DNA from 3 places in the Paenibacillus sp. EKM212P genome. Region 2 is predicted to be linked to each of the others. Evidence: riboswitches for the same ligand, from Rfam matches in the RefSeq annotation. Region 2 holds a riboswitch; each other region holds the start of a gene.
What was found. A riboswitch is a leader RNA that binds a small molecule or an ion and turns the genes downstream of it on or off. The one in region 2 is predicted to bind thiamine pyrophosphate.
Positions count from the first base shown of each region.

Region 1: linked by a shared signal. The riboswitch ahead of G9G54_RS20650 (ECF transporter S component) and the one ahead of G9G54_RS07110 (thiamine phosphate synthase) in region 2 are both predicted to bind thiamine pyrophosphate.
Region 3: linked by a shared signal. The riboswitch ahead of tenA (thiaminase II) and the one ahead of G9G54_RS07110 (thiamine phosphate synthase) in region 2 are both predicted to bind thiamine pyrophosphate.

Region 1 is NZ_JAAMNR010000008.1:72,076-77,389, reverse strand. Features, by position in the region: gene G9G54_RS20660 (polynucleotide kinase-phosphatase) at 1-1,680, shown strand, start outside; gene G9G54_RS20655 (TatD family hydrolase) at 1,700-2,497, shown strand; TPP riboswitch at 2,541-2,650, shown strand; gene G9G54_RS20650 (ECF transporter S component) at 2,900-3,496, shown strand; gene G9G54_RS20645 (ABC transporter ATP-binding protein) at 3,496-4,947, shown strand; gene G9G54_RS20640 (energy-coupling factor transporter transmembrane component T family protein) at 4,922-5,314, shown strand, end outside.
Region 2 is NZ_JAAMNR010000002.1:217,462-222,775, reverse strand. Features, by position in the region: gene G9G54_RS07130 (hypothetical protein) at 1-223, shown strand, start outside; gene G9G54_RS07125 (hypothetical protein) at 225-779, shown strand; gene G9G54_RS07120 (hypothetical protein) at 766-1,755, shown strand; gene G9G54_RS07115 (ABC-F family ATP-binding cassette domain-containing protein) at 1,940-3,493, shown strand; TPP riboswitch at 3,587-3,695, shown strand; gene G9G54_RS07110 (thiamine phosphate synthase) at 3,959-4,552, shown strand; gene thiO (glycine oxidase ThiO) at 4,617-5,314, shown strand, end outside.
Region 3 is NZ_JAAMNR010000006.1:271,386-276,699, reverse strand. Features, by position in the region: gene G9G54_RS18945 (transporter) at 1-580, opposite strand, end outside; gene G9G54_RS18940 (glycosyltransferase) at 585-1,706, opposite strand; gene G9G54_RS18935 (NAD-dependent malic enzyme) at 2,181-3,824, shown strand; TPP riboswitch at 3,917-4,019, shown strand; gene tenA (thiaminase II) at 4,157-4,846, shown strand; gene thiM (hydroxyethylthiazole kinase) at 4,921-5,314, shown strand, end outside.

The DNA of each region.
Region 1 (5,314 bases), on a different contig from region 2:
AAAGCGGGCAAGGCAGCAGCGGAACAGCTTAAAAGCGAGTTGAGGGATTTTCTGTTACATGCACCCTCTCATCTTATTTTTGGCAGAAATGGATTGCGACACGTGGTTGTGGCTCATGCCGGGATTAAGGATCATTTTATCGGCAAACAGTCGGCACGTATTTCTGATTATTGTCGCTATGGAGATACGGAAGGGCAGGATGCGAACGGAAAACCGATCCGCAAGGATTGGTTCGTAGACCATGAATCGGGAGAAATAGTAGTATGGGGACATGATCCGAGACCGCAGCCTACCCTTGTGAACCAGACGGTGAATATTGATCAGGGTGTGGTATTTGGCGGTATGCTGACCGCTTATCGTTATCCGGAAAAGGAATTTGTCAGCGTTCCGGCACATGAGAATTATGCGAATGATCCCGATAGCCCACTTGTCCGGTGGCAGAGAAAACGGTTTTCCCCGCCGAATTTACGCAAGCTCATCGCCGGTTATAGTGTGTTGACGGAATCGTATGGCGAAGTGCACGTGCAAGGAGAATGGATCAAATCCGCTATAGATACCGTGTCACATGTGACTGTACCTGTGGAGGAGCTGGTGTATATTCCACCGACGATGAGCCCTGCTCCAGCGGTGTCTGCAGAGGAAGGATATCTGGAGCATCCACGTGAGGCACTGGCTTATTATCGCGGGCAAGGAGTACAAACGATGGTGGCCGAGAAAAAACATATGGGTAGCCGAGCGATTCTACTATTATTCAAAAACGAACAAGCCGCTGTTCAATATGTAGGCTACCCGACATTGGGCACGATCTACAGTCGGAGCGGGAGAGCTTTCTTTGAACAAAGCCTTGGGAAGCAAGTGCTGGAGAAGCTGAATGTGGATCTACGGACTGCTGGATATTTTGAACGGAACCAGACGGATTTTGTGTTGCTGGATGCGGAAATTGTACCGTGGAATCTCAAGGCTCGGGAACTGATTGCTGCACAGTATGCGCATGTGGGTGAAGCAGCTCTGCTGGATCGCAGTAAGCTGGTAGACAAGCTGAAGCAGGCGAAGGTTGCAGGCCGAGAGGTTGGAGACTGGCTGGAGGAAATGGAATGGAAATATGCGAATGCCGTAACGTTTCAAGAGGCTTTTCAAAAATATTGCTGGGATGTGGACGGTCTGGATGAAATTCGTATCGCTCCGTTTCATACGCTGGCACACAGTGGAAAGACTTTTTTCGACCATTCTCATATTTGGCATATGGAGCAAAACCGGGAGCTAGCTGGGCTGTCTTCCCTGTTTATGGAGACAGAGTATCGCGTGATCACGGACGAAGCAAGCGAGGAAGAGGTCATTCGCTGGTGGAACGAGATGACAGAGGATGGTCATGAGGGGATTGTGATCAAGCCAGAATGCTTTTTGATGAAAAATCGGGACAAGATGATTCAGCCTGCAATCAAGGTGAGAGGCCGGAAGTATTTGCACATCATTTACGGTATGGATTATCTTGCCCCTGAGAATTTAAAGCGTCTGAAGCAGCGTCGAACGAACAAAAAGGAACGTCATGCCCTGATGGAAGGAGCGCTAGGTATGGAAGGCGTGGAACGTTTTGTCCGCAAGGATACGGTAGATCGTATTCATGAATGCGTCCTTGCCGCGCTATCTCTGGAATCGGAGCCGATTGATCCGAGATTGTAGTTGCGAAGGAGGGATTGAGATGGAAAGGGGTACACCGTTAATTGATATTGGTGTGAACTTGATGCACCGTTCGTTTCATGCGGATCGGGAACAGGTGGTAGAGAGAGCCGCGGCTGTAGGGATTTCACCACTGATTATTACCGGGACCAGTGTCCGCAGCAGTCGGGAGGCTTCTCAGTATGCAGCACGTTATCCGGGCAAGCTGTATGCGACAGCTGGCGTACACCCCCATGATGCCAAAGAATGCAGCGCAGATACGATTCAGCAACTCCGCCAACTTGCGGGTCAGCCGCAGGTTGTATCCATAGGGGAATGCGGACTGGACTATAACCGTGATTTTTCGCCACGTGATGTGCAGCGACGATGGTTTGCGGAGCAAATCCAACTGGCGGGTGAGCTGAAAATGCCGTTATTTCTGCATGAACGAGATGCACATGAGGACTTTGCCGCTATGCTTCGGGAGTATCAAGGGCTTGTCGATAAAGCGGTAGTGCATTGTTTTACCGGCACGGAACAGGAATTGCATACGTATGTAGAAATGGGACTGTATATCGGGATCACCGGCTGGATTTGCGACGAACGGCGTGGCAAACATCTGCGTGAACTGGTCAGAGATATTCCCTTGGACCGTCTGATGATTGAAACGGATGCTCCATTTTTGACCCCGCGTAATCTACCCGTGAAGCCCAAAGAGGGGCGTAATGAGCCGATGTATCTCGCTCATATTGCTGCTACGGTAGCCGAATGTACAGGTCGAAGTATGATGGAGATTGAAATCGCGACGACGGAGACGGCCAGACGTTTCTTCGGATTATAGGATTGTCAAAGCCATAGATGTGGTATATATTATAGTGAATTAAAAAGCATTGTCGGGAGCTTGAGAAAGTCAGGCTGAGAGGGTGGCCCTTGCCACTGACCGTGAAATCTGATCTGGGTAATGCCAGCGTAGAGAAACCAAGAACACTATACAGGAATGCCGCTTGTTTTGCGGTTGTCGATAGATTCAATGTATGTCCTAGCATTTTGCTTTGACCTTGGCTTTGGCTTGGTATCAGTGTAATAGCTTAGACTACTGGTTATATAAGGCATATCGACGAATGATGTTTTGTATGGTGCTTCACCTTTTACTGCGCATAAAGCTTGCCTGGAGATTCAGCTCCAGACAAGCTTTTTTTTATGGCCAAGAGGCCAATTATAGGAAAAAGGGGAGCACGCAATAATGAATACTACTGTAAGAGCGTCCAAAGGGTTGAAGCTGACTGATATTTTGGTCACGATTGTGATATCTGTTGTGTTCGGTTTGGTCTATAAAATATGGGGGCCTGCCTATGATTTGATGAAACCATTGGGTCTACACGCCGAGCAACTGATGTATGGCATGTGGTTTATGGCAGGTACGTTTGCTTATCTCATCATTCGCAAGCCGGGTGTTGCGATTTTGGCAGAGGTGGCAGCGGCAACGGTCAGTGCTTTTTTGGGAAGCGAATGGGGCATGTCCACCTTGTACTATGGCCTGCTGCAAGGCTTGGGGGCAGAGCTGTTTTTTGCGGCTTTTCTGTATCGGAACGCAAATCTGTGGGTTGCTTCGCTAGCTGCGGCTGGGGCGGCTGTCACTTCTCTGATTTTAGACTTCAGCTACGGGTATATTGATCAGCTATCGACTTGGAACTATGTTTTGTATATTGGATTTCGGATGATTGGCAGTATTGTGATTGCCGGGGTATTCGCGTTCTATCTGGCTAAGGCATTGGAGGTAACGGGAGTTACACGAAGTTTGAGACCTGCAACGGAACAAGATTATAAGGGGCTGGATTGATGAGCCGGGCAACCGAAGATGTGGTGGCTTCGATCACCCGTCTACGGTTGAAATTCCCCGGTGAGCAAGAGCTGCTTTTTCACAATATGTCTTTGTCTGTCCACAAGGGGGAAAAGCTGCTGCTACTGGGACCGAGTGGATGCGGTAAATCAACGCTGCTCCAAGTGTTAAGCGGTCTGATTCCACGCACGATAGAAGTGCCTATGAAATGCGATGCTGCTGTAATCCCAAGTGTCTCAGGTATTGTATTTCAAGATCCTGATACGCAGTTTTGTATGTCATATGCAGACGAGGAACTGGCTTTTGTGTTGGAAAATAATCAGGTTCCCCGGGAACAGATGCAATCCCGTATTCGCGAGCTGCTGATACAGGTTGGTCTATCGACGGATGATATACATATGCCCATTGGCAACATGTCACAGGGAATGAAGCAGCGTTTGGCGATTGCGTCTGTGCTGGCTATGGAGCCAGAAGTGCTTTTTCTGGATGAGCCGACGGCTTTGTTGGACGAGGAAGGCACTACACAGGTGTGGGATACCATTCGCAACATTTCGGTAGACCAGACACTGGTGATCGTGGAGCATAAAATTAATGAAATTGTCCATGATGTGGATCGGATTGTGGTGCTTTCTGCTCAAGGGGAGATCATTGCGGATGGAAGGGCAGAAGAAGTATTTCATGTGCATCGGCAGGCATTGTCTGAGTACGGCGTGTGGTATCCGGCAGTATGGAATGAATCGTCTTCGCCACGTTGGAGTGAATCAGTGACACAGCAGAATGGTACGGGGATTGATTTGCTGGAGCTGGAACATTTTAGCGGCCTCCGTAGTTTAAGTTCAGTGATTTATGTGGAGCATGCGCAGGTGAAGCCTGGCGACTGGATTGGCGTGGTCGGTGAAAACGGGGCTGGCAAAAGCTCGCTGCTGCTCTCCATGATGCGCTTACTTCGCACACAGGGACGTTATAGCATGCGCGGAATTGAGGCAGGCAGTACGGAACAACTGGCAGAGCGTATCGGGTTCGCGTTTCAAAATCCCGAGCTGCAATTCGTAGCGCATACCGTACGAAAGGAACTAGAGTATTCGTTACCCAAGAGCTTGTTCACCGTTGAACAGTGCCGGGAACGGGTCGATCGGATGCTCGTACAGTTCGGACTGGAGCGGCTGGACGAGCGTCATCCGTATCAGCTTTCATTGGGCCAAAAAAGGCGGTTGAGTATTGCTACGGCTATGATCCGTGAGCCGGAGGTGCTGCTGCTGGATGAACCGACTTTTGGGCAGGATGCGCGTAATACCTTTGTCATGCTGGATATGTTGGAGCAGCTGAGAGCGGCAGGCACGGCCATTGTGATGGTCACGCATGACCCGGAAATTGTCCGTCGATATTGTACCGATATATGGCGGATTCAGAGAGGGGAACTACAGTATGAACCTGTCCTTTCCCCATCATAAAACATGGCTGCATCGCGTGAATCCGGGCTTAAAGCTCGTTATGTTTTCCATACTGTTTGTGGTCGTTATAGTCATTCATGATCCGAATGTCATGTTTAATGTTGCGTGTGCTATGCTGCTGCTGCTTGTCTGGTCAGGCCATCCATGGAAGAGGCTGCTGCTGTACGGATCTCCCTTTATATTGGTGTTTATTTCAACTTCAACGGGCATGATGATGTTCGGCAAAGGGGTGACGACCTGGTGGACATGGGGCTTGATCCATGTGACGCAGGAAAGCTTTTACCGAGGCATGCATCTGGGCTTTCGTGCGCTGAGTATGGCTGCGGTAGGGTTGCTGTTTGGTTTAACGACTCGTCCGGTGGACCTT
Region 2 (5,314 bases):
GCCGGAACGGATTAAAGGAACTCAGGTCATACAGGCAATTCGCATGAACTTACAGGAGGGGATTTCGATTCAAGTCGACGGGACAGAATACGATGTATATTCTGAACCGTTTGAGCCTGATGTATCTACCCTGGATGCTTCCTCTTTATATTCCATGTACCCACAGCGTAATGGGAATGGGGACATAACATCTGTACGTTTTGAGAAATTGGGGGAAGACTGAAGTGGTTCAAACAATATCCAAGTTGTTGGGGGCGCTGCTCGCTGTATTGCTTTTGTACATCGTACCCGCAGCTCAAGCTGCTGAACGGCAGGATGATATATCCGGGTTAAATACATATCATTCAACTGTACGTTTTGTTGATATGGTAAGAACCAAAGGTTACATTACACCGACGATGTATAACGATTTTATGCGTGATCTGGAATTGACAGGCAATACGTACGAAGTTGACTTGGAGCATATGCACAAAAAGTATGTACCGGACTATGCAGATGCCGCGAAGCCAGACAGTTTTCTGGGCAATTATGAAACTGTATATGATGGGTACTATAATCCGCAAATCTTGCCTGTACTGTTTCCTGGCAATCAGCAGCCAAAATCAGATCAGACACGTCGGTATACCTTGATGGCCGGGGATTATTTTACGGTCCGGTTACATAATACGAATCGGACTCCTGCGGACTTGTACAAATCATGGCTTCTCGGTGGGGCAAATAGCGGCAAGCCGGCAGTTACAGCTTCTTACGGGGGCATGGTTCTGAATGAAGATTACTGATTTTGCAGTCATATTTATACTTTTGTTCTTGCCCTTTGGTGTAGTTAGTGACCTACGGGTGCAGAATCAGCGTGAAGTGCAGCAGCTAGAAATGAAATATACGTCGGCTCTTCGTACCGCAGTTCAGGATGCAGGGGTCGTGCTCTCACAGAATGAACGTCAGGAACGCGAGGCCGGATACGGATCGGATAAGTTTTTTCGTGTAGATAAAGAAGCAGCGCTGCACACGTTCCTGCACACCCTTTTTCTTAATATAGGCATTGATGAGGATATAGTAGCACAACGTGCATTATTGGATTACATACCAGTCATTGTAATTCTGGATTATGACGGTTATTATGCGTTCACTTCAGAAGTCTATACAGACGAGCATGGACAAGCTGCTATTGGACACAAATGGAGCGAAAAAAAGCCATATGCCTATGTTGATTCAGTAGGCAACAGTGTGGGGTTCACCTTGGATAATTATGTACACGCATACGATGCGCGGAATCACAGGTGGGTGGAGGGCTTTCAAAAGGAACTTCAGGATCAGACTCCTATATCTTTACTGAATAATTCAGAAACTTTTGAACAAATACGTCGTTCCACCATTGTTGGCAGCGTCCAAGAGGACCTGGCGCGAATTATTAATGTCCATAACGAAAAAGCTGCACGTAACGGCATATCCTATACATTCACACTACCGATCATTCCGCAAGAGGAGTGGTACAACACGGTAGATGATGTGGGTCTGATCGCGTTTATCCAGGGCATTCCGGTCGGAGACAGGTATTACAATAACTATGGATTTGGTGGTGGGAGAGTCGTCAGAAAGCAAGACATTATCGGTGGCATAGAACTAGATACTGGAATGAAGTATTTTTATAGAGATTCATGTCCAGCTCCCTTTAAAGCTAGTGAACGTTTTACGAATGAGAAGTCTGCAGCAGCTGCGGGATACTTTGAGTACAAATGTTATAACGGCTTAAAATAATCACCCTCATGGGTGGTTTTTGTTTTTTTAGGCAGATCCATACCAAAAAACCTTAAAATTCACTGTTTTCAATATTCCGATATGGTTGCAGAATGTGCTACAATAAAGCTTTGAAAGAAACGAAATGCATATGAAATAAGAACAGTCGGCAACGCCGATGACAATAAGGAGCCAAAAACAGCTTATGAGTTTATTGACTGTAGAAAATGTATCCCACAACTTTGGGGACCGCGCATTATTTAAAAATGTTTCCTTTCGATTGCTTGCGGGGGAACGTGTAGGTTTGGTAGGAGCTAATGGTGTTGGTAAATCGACACTCATGAACATTCTCACTGGAAAATTGCTTAAGGATGAGGGTAAAGTGGAATGGACTCCACGTGTACGTTACGGTTATCTGGATCAGCACACCAAGCTGACACCGGGCAAAACGGTACGTGATGTATTAAAAGACGCTTTTCTTCCTTTGTTGGAATTGGAAAAGGAAATGATGCAGATTACTGACAAAATGGGGGATGCTTCTCCTGAAGAGTTGGAAGTGTTGCTGGAACAGATGGGTGAAATTCAGGAGCAACTGGATATGGGGGATTTTTACCTCATTGATGTGAAGGTTGAAGAAATGGCGAATGGACTAGGTCTGTCGGCCATAGGACTGGATCGGGATGTATCTGCACTTAGTGGCGGGCAACGGACAAAGGTGCTTCTTGCTAAGTTGCTGTTGGAAAAACCGAATGTCCTGCTCTTGGATGAGCCTACCAACTATTTGGATGTAGAGCATATTGAATGGCTTACGCGCTATTTGAAGGATTATCCCTATGCTTTTATTCTTATTTCACATGATACTGAGTTTATGAACCAGGTCGTTAATGTTATTTACCATCTTGAATTTGCCAAGATGACCCGTTATTCAGCTAACTATGAAAAGTTTCTTGAAATGGCGGATCTGAACAAAGCTCAGCATATTGATGCTTATGAGAAGCAACAGGACTTTATTAAGAAACAGGAAGATTTTATTCAGCGTAATAAAGCGCGTGCTTCTACCTCAGGCCGAGCAAAGAGCCGTGAAAAGCAGCTTGATCGGATCGAACGTATTGATAAGCCTGAAGAAGCCGCAAAACCAACCTTTCAATTCAAAGAGGCACGTGCAAGCGGAAAGACGGTATTTGAGGGTATTGATTTTGAGATTGGTTATACACATGCCCTTTTGCCTAAAATGTCCATGACGATTGAACGTGGCGAAAAAATTGCAATTGTTGGCTACAACGGTGTCGGTAAATCGACATTGCTCAAAACCATATTGGGAAAAATTCCGCCAATCAGTGGAAAAACCTATCAAGGTGATTTTTTGCAGCCCGCTTATTTTGAGCAGGAAGTAAAGGCAGAGAAAATTACACCGATTGACGACGTGTGGAATGAATTTCCGCATTTGAACCAGCATGAAGTACGAGCGCATTTGGCGCGCTGCGGTTTGAAAAATGAGCATATCACACGTCCGCTATCTGCGCTTAGTGGTGGAGAACAGGCTAAAGTCCGTCTTTGCAAACTGTTAATGCGTGAAAGCAACTGGGTATTGTTCGATGAGCCTACCAACCACTTGGATGTTAAAGCAAAGGATGAGCTGAAACGTGCCTTGAAGGAATACAAAGGGACGGTATTGCTTGTATCTCACGAACCGGACTTTTACGAGGATTGGGTAACCAAAACGTGGAATGTGGAAGAGTGGTCAAGTAAAGTTAACTAAAATCAGTTAAATCCAGTTCTGCATATTTCACACGAAGTGGGGTTTGCAGAATTAGGAAAATATGCTAAGCTATCTATAGCTTATACAATAAAATAGTCACACTAGGGGAGCCGCCCATGCGGCTGAGACGGAATAAATGGATTTCGGACCCTTTGCACCTGATCTGGGTTATGCCAGCGTAGGGAAGTGAGCGCCGTACAGACAAGGCAACACCATCTTTATTTTGTTTGTGCGTGGGACGATACACGTATACGGATATCATGGTCCGTTCGATTATTGGACGTTCGTTAAACCACTTCCTTGGGGAAGTGGTTTTTTGCGTTTCGTTCATTTTAAGTTGTTCGAGCTTCCGTAGACGGATTCACATACAATCCCCTTTCATTACTGCTGGTAGACGTGGCTGCTAAGCTTAAATCCTTTAATCCAATGTGAGGTGAAGACAAAATCGAATTACACGCAATTTCGATGGAAAAGGGCACTATTGCACAAGCCGCCCGAGTGGCTGCTATGATTTGTCCGTATGTTCATTATGTACACGCACGTTTAAAACAGAATGGTGCCTCTGCATTGCTTTCTTTGACTCGCAGCATGGTGGAGCAGGAAGTTCCTTTGCAACAAATTGTAGTAAATGATCGTGTGGATGTAGCTTTACTTACTTTGGTTGGAACCGTCCAGCTACCAGCTAATGGATTACCTGTTGTGGATGTGAAAGGCCTACTTTCAAAGAGTACACGCTGTGGAGTGTCTGTGCATTCCTTGGAGGAGGCGCAGACCGCCGAGCAGGCAGGAGCAGACTATGTACTTTATGGTCACGTATATGAGACCCATTGTAAGCCCGGTATTGTACCGCGGGGTTTAGCTCAGCTTGAACATATTTGCAGGCTGTCGAACATTCCGGTGATCGCGCTGGGCGGCATACAACCGCACCATATCCCGGAGCTTTATATGGCCGGAGCAAGCGGAATTGCGGTGATGTCTGGTATATGGGAGGCTGAGTCGCCCGTTGCAGCTGCGATGGAATATAGGCGAATGGCAGATCTTGTAGTTCACAGCTTGTAGCGAGAAAACGAGAGTAGAGGCAAGCTGAAAGCAGAATGGTTTATGGAGAGGAGACACGGAACAAATGCTAAAGATACACACAGAGGCAAGAGCGATAGGACATGCTGAATGCTTGGTCATAGGTGGAGGTGTCATCGGCAGTTCCATTGCTTATCATGTGGCCAAGGAGGGAAGAAGTACGATCATGCTGGAACGATTGATCCCGGGTGAGAGAGCCTCAGGAGCAGCAGTTGGAATGCTGGCAGCGGAAAGTGAAGAGTTCACCGACTCTGAGCTGGCACGATTTGCTCGCAGAAGTCGAGATGCATTCCCTGAGCTTGTCTGTGATCTGGAGCGTTTGTCGGGTATTTCGGTGGAATTCCGTACAGAAGGATTTGTGACCCCTTTCCGTACGGAAACCGAAGGCCAAAAACGCTGGAAAGCTGCTAAAACGCGAGAGGATGATTGTCCTATCTGGTGGGATGCGAGGGAATTGGCCCGACGAATTCCAGGTTTGGATGAACAAGCGAACGGAGCAATATATCGTTCAAAGGAGACACAAGTGGTTCCTGTCCAGCTTTGTCGTGCTTATGCAGGTGCTGCTGCGGTGCTGGGAGCAACGGTATGGTCTGGTACACGGGCAGAGCAACTGGTCATACAGGATGGTCGAGTTTGCGGTGTCCGAACAGATAGCGGCTTTTTTTCCTGCGATCAGGTCATTATTGCTGGAGGCTTGGATAGCATGAAATTACTGGCGCAGGTTGGGTTTGAATATCCACTTTA
Region 3 (5,314 bases), on a different contig from region 2:
GAGCCGAAACGATCCAGCCGTGGAGCAGCGACAGCAACATTCCTCCACAGCTCGCTAACAGTAGGGCTTCCAGCTTTAACCCCAGTGCAGCCAGAACAAAAAACAGGCTCAGCTTCCCTAATACCTCAATGTAATAGTTCACATTGAGCGCCAACATGCGTTCCCTGCCCTGTAAATCTCCGCGGCACGAACTCACAAGAATATGCAGTCCGATCAAGCCATACAGCATGAACAGCGGGCCGGATTCGACGCCTAATAGCGAACGCAGTAACGGATGAAAGATGAGTAAAATGATCATGGCAAGCACGGTTAGCACCAGAGGTGCTTTGAGTAATAGAGAACCGAGCGGTAAGCTTCGTAGCGCAAGCTTTTGGTCTCCCTTAGAGACCAGTTTGGCAGTTAATAGCTGGATGGATAAACCCAAAACGGATAAAAGCGCAAAAAGCGCCAGCAGCGCATTCGCCTGGCCATAAGCTTGTCCGGTAAGATACCAGCTCGCTGCAATGTGAAAGAAAAAATTAAATCCGTTAAGCAGCACATTAAAGAGAGGAAACATCAACGATCGTACTCGGTTGTTCACGTTGTTATCTCACCCGCCGATCCAGTCGCCAAATATCAATGATGGAGCGCAAAAAACGAATAGAATCCTTCCAGACATGGATGTGCGAGCCATCCCGGTCAATACATTTGACGGGTAATTGCAGCACACGAAGCTGGAGTCGCTTGGCAATAAACATCATTTCCAAATCCAACGCCAGTCCGAGCTGTTCCTTTAAATGCGGAAACATTCGCTTCACTGCAACCGAACTCATCACTTTAAGCCCAGTCTGGGAATCCACCACACCTGTGGGTAAAAAAGGACGGGAAATGACTCGCTTACCAAAGCTGACGACAGATCGCAATAAAGATCGATTCTCAGCGGTCATATCCTTGGTTCCGATCACGACATCATAATAGCCCTGCTGAACAACATTAATCATTCTGGCAATATCCTCAATAAAAAAGGAGTCATCTGCGTCAACAAATACGTAGTAATCCGCACCAATGGTCCGCATCCCTTCCAGATACGTCCCTGCCTTACGTGTATTGCGTCCCAATTCCCTTGTTTGAAGCAGCGGGCTAAGATTCTGATTAATCCGGTTTACGGACAAGTCCGTGGCTACCTCCAGCGCTTTAATCAAGGCATTCGTACCATCGTAGCTGCCATCATCAATGAGATAAATCGAACCTTCAATAATATGGCTGCGGATAAAGACCTGCAATCGTTCAGCAAAGGTTTTGACATGAACAAAACGTTGCTCTTCGTTATATACAGACAAGATAAATGCAATATGTTGGCTTTTGGTCGAATACTCGGGATAGAGCAAGCTTTGTATTTCCGAAAGCATTTCTTCGTTGTCATTGGCTTGCCAAAATAGCAGCCGCAAACGACCTACTCCGATGATTTGCACCATATGCTGATCACTGAACGGAAATGTTACATCCGTCACTAGTAACAATGGCATTTGCGGAAATTGGCAACGGATCTGATTGGCTTTCCGCACTGCCTGCCCCGGCTCCCTATAATCAATCAGGCAACAACATGCGTTCTCGTAGACTGAAGCTGCCTCCGTGTCCTCGCACTGTATAAATTGGTAAAAACAAATCACATTGGGATAATCAATAGCCCTGTCGTTATCGCTAAAAATGGCTATAGGTCCCTGCACACAAACCTCTCCTTTTCCTCCGAATAGTTCTATTTTGTTGAAAAAGAATTAAGAATGTTTGCTTATAGGGATTAAATTAATGTCCAAATGCTTCATATTTTCTTAACAAAATAGCTGACACTCCATGATATATATGGAGATAAGAGAAGAAAAACTAATTTTCATATTTGATAAAAACAGAGCACTTAGACCTGATTCATTAGAACCAAAGTCATCAGGAATGGTTAGCGAATCTAAATCGAAAGTTAGTTCATTTATATCATTAGAAAGAAACAAATATGGTTATTTTGTCATAGATAAATGCAAGAATAAAACATATTTGCACGTCCATACTATGGACAACATGTCATCTTTCGTTATGAATAGTTATGAAAATGAAGAGAAGGAAGGTCTTTCTATGGAAGCATTTTATGTCAATCGCGATGGGTCATTTCTACTCCATTACGGGGAAAGGATGTGTTGGCAAATCCCCTTTTGAACAAAGGTGTCGCTTTTACAGAAGAAGAACGCAAGGAGCTGGGTTTGGAAGGAATCCTTCCTCCAACCGTCCTTTCATTGGAGAAACAGAGCGTACGGGCATATCAGCAGTTTCTGGCACAACCCACCATGCTGCGAAAAAATGCTTCTCTCAACGACCTTCACAACCGAAATGTCGTACTCTACTACCGGCTGCTAACCGATCATTTGAGTGAAATGCTGCCCGTAGTCTACACGCCGACCGTAGGAACCGCGATTCAAGAATATAGTCACGAGTACAACCGCCCTGGAGGCATATATTTGTCGATAGATAACCCGAACGGTATTGGACAAGCATTCCATAATTCTGGTTTGAGTGGCCATGATGTGGATCTGATCGTCGTGACAGATTCCGAAAGTATTTTAGGGATTGGTGACTGGGGCGTCGGGGGGATTAACATTGCTATCGGCAAGCTTGCAGTGTATACGGCTGCGGCAGGCATTCATCCCGGGCGGGTGCTGCCAATTGTACTAGATGTAGGTACAAATAATGAAAAGCTGCTGAATGATCCACTGTACATCGGAAACCGCCATAAACGGGTTCGCGGAGAAGCCTATAACCAGTTTATTGATACTTTTATCAGCAAAACGTTAGCGCAATTCCCAAAGGCGCTTTTACATTGGGAAGACGTGGGCAGCGTAAATGCACGCCATATTATAGGAAAATACGGTCAAAGCATACTCACCTTCAACGATGATATACAAGGTACAGGAGCGGTGACCTTGGCTGCGATTCTTTCGGCGGTGGGTGTCACCAAGACTCCGCTGCGTGAACAAAAAACACTTGTTTTCGGCCCAGGGGCAGCAGGAATCGGTAATGCTGATCAAATTCGGGGTGCTATGATCGAGGACGGCCTTTCCGCAGAAGATTCCTTCAAGTCCTTTTGGGCCTTTGATTATCGCGGGCTGTTAATGGAAGATATGGAAGACGTATTGGAATATCAGAAACCGTATGTGCGCAAAAAGGATGAAGTCAGCTCATGGACCCGGTCGTGTGACGGCAAAATACCACTGCTAGAGGTCATCCGTCAGGTGAAGCCTACGATATTGATTGGAACTTCCGGTGTAGCAGGTGCCTTTTCTGAAGAGATCATCAAGGAGATGGCGAAACATGTAGAACGCCCGATCATTATGCCCATGTCCAATCCTACAAACCTTGCAGAAGCAGTACCCGAGGATTTGATCCGGTGGACCGATGGCAAAGCACTGATTGCAACCGGAAGTCCTTTTGAGCCCGTCACCTATAACGGTACGAAATTTGAGATTGGACAGGCGAACAATGCCTTTGTTTTTCCGGGACTGGGTCTGGGTGCGATTGTGGTTAAAGCCAAAAGGATTACCCCTGCGATGTTTACAGCGGCAGCAGTTGCTGTTGCCAATGGTGTAGATTCGAATACGCCTGGCGGTGCGCTACTCCCTCATATCCGAAAATTACGCGAAGTTTCGTACGCTGTTGCGATTGCGGTTGCAAAAGCCGCGATACAGGATCAGGTAGCTCAGGCGCACATTTCAGATGTGGAACAAGCTATACGAGATGCAATGTGGAAACCGGAATATGCCAAGGTCAAAGCTGTGGAAAGTGTAATTCATCACCCTCACTAAGCTCAAAACACCTAACTAGAGGAAATTTCATATTTTGCACACTATGTTTGACATAGCGTATGAACGTATGTACAGTAATAGTCAAAAGAATAGAAGTCCACTAGGGGAGCCGCTATGGCTGAGACAAGAACGTATCTTGGACCCTTTGAACCTGATCTAGTTCGTACTAGCGTAGGAAAGTGGAGCCTTCGTATATAAGGTTTCAAGCGTTTTTTGCGTATTGGGCCTATTGTTGAAGCCGCTCCCATTTTTCCGGGGCGGCTTTTTAGCGTTGTTCCGGAATTATATTCTTACAGGACTTCTTGCTCTTCAATTTGATGGAGGTGGGGAAATTGAGTTTTACACAAGAACTCCGTCGGCAGGCGGACGGCATTTTTCAAGCGATTTTTGAGCACCCCTTTGTGAGAGGTATTGCTGAAGGAAGTTTGACAAGGGGACAGCTGATTCACTATGTAAAACAGGACTTTGAATATTTGAACGCCTACATGCGGATATACGGCATCGCAATCTCCAAATGCACCAATCGGGAGGATATGGCTGTATTAAATGAACAAATCTCTTTTATTCTCCACAGCGAGGTTCATCCGCATCAAAATTTCTGTGCTGTTGCAGGGGTGACCTATGAAGAGTTGCAGGGATATCCGCTCGCTCCGTCGGCTCATCACTATATCCGTCACATGCTGACGGTTGCCCATGAGGGTAGCCTGGGCGAGATCTTGGCTGTGCTGCTGCCATGTATGTGGACGTATGCCGAGATTGGTCGCAGGCTGCTGGATGAAGTAAAGCCGGATGAGTCTCATCCGTTCTATGAATGGATGGGCTTCTATGGAGACCAGCTTGATGATACAACACTCAAGTTCCGAGAACGTGTAGATGCTTGGGCGGAAGGCGCAACGGCTGCTGAGCGAGAGCGGATGATTGAGCATTTTATACTGAGCTGCCAGCTGGAATATAAGTTCTGGGATATGGCTTATAGGCAGGAAGAATGGCCGGTCCAGATGCAGGCAGCGGTCTTGGAATAGTCAGCCTGGCGATTCGATGCGTGAAGTACGGTTAATGCCCTGTTGGACCACTAACTATAGAGAGGATAAACATTATGAGTACATGGGAAAAAAGTTATTCGGATCTCCTGACGAAGGTACAAAACAGCAAACCCCTCGTTCACAATATGACCAATGTGGTAGTCACCAACTTTACGGCCAACGGCCTGTATGCATTGGGCGCCTCCCCGGTGATGGCCTATGCACCCGAGGAAGTAGCAGACATGGCAAAAATAGCGGGAGCCGTCGTATTAAACATCGGTACACTGAACCGCGAACTGGTGGATGCCATGATCATTGCTGGACAATCGGCGAATGCACACGGTGTTCCGGTGCTGCTAGATCCGGTCGGTGCGGGAGCAACGAGCTTTAGAACTGAATCGGCACTGCGAATCCTGAGTGAAGTCAAAATCTCATTGGTGCGAGGCAATGCAGCCGAAGTCGCACATC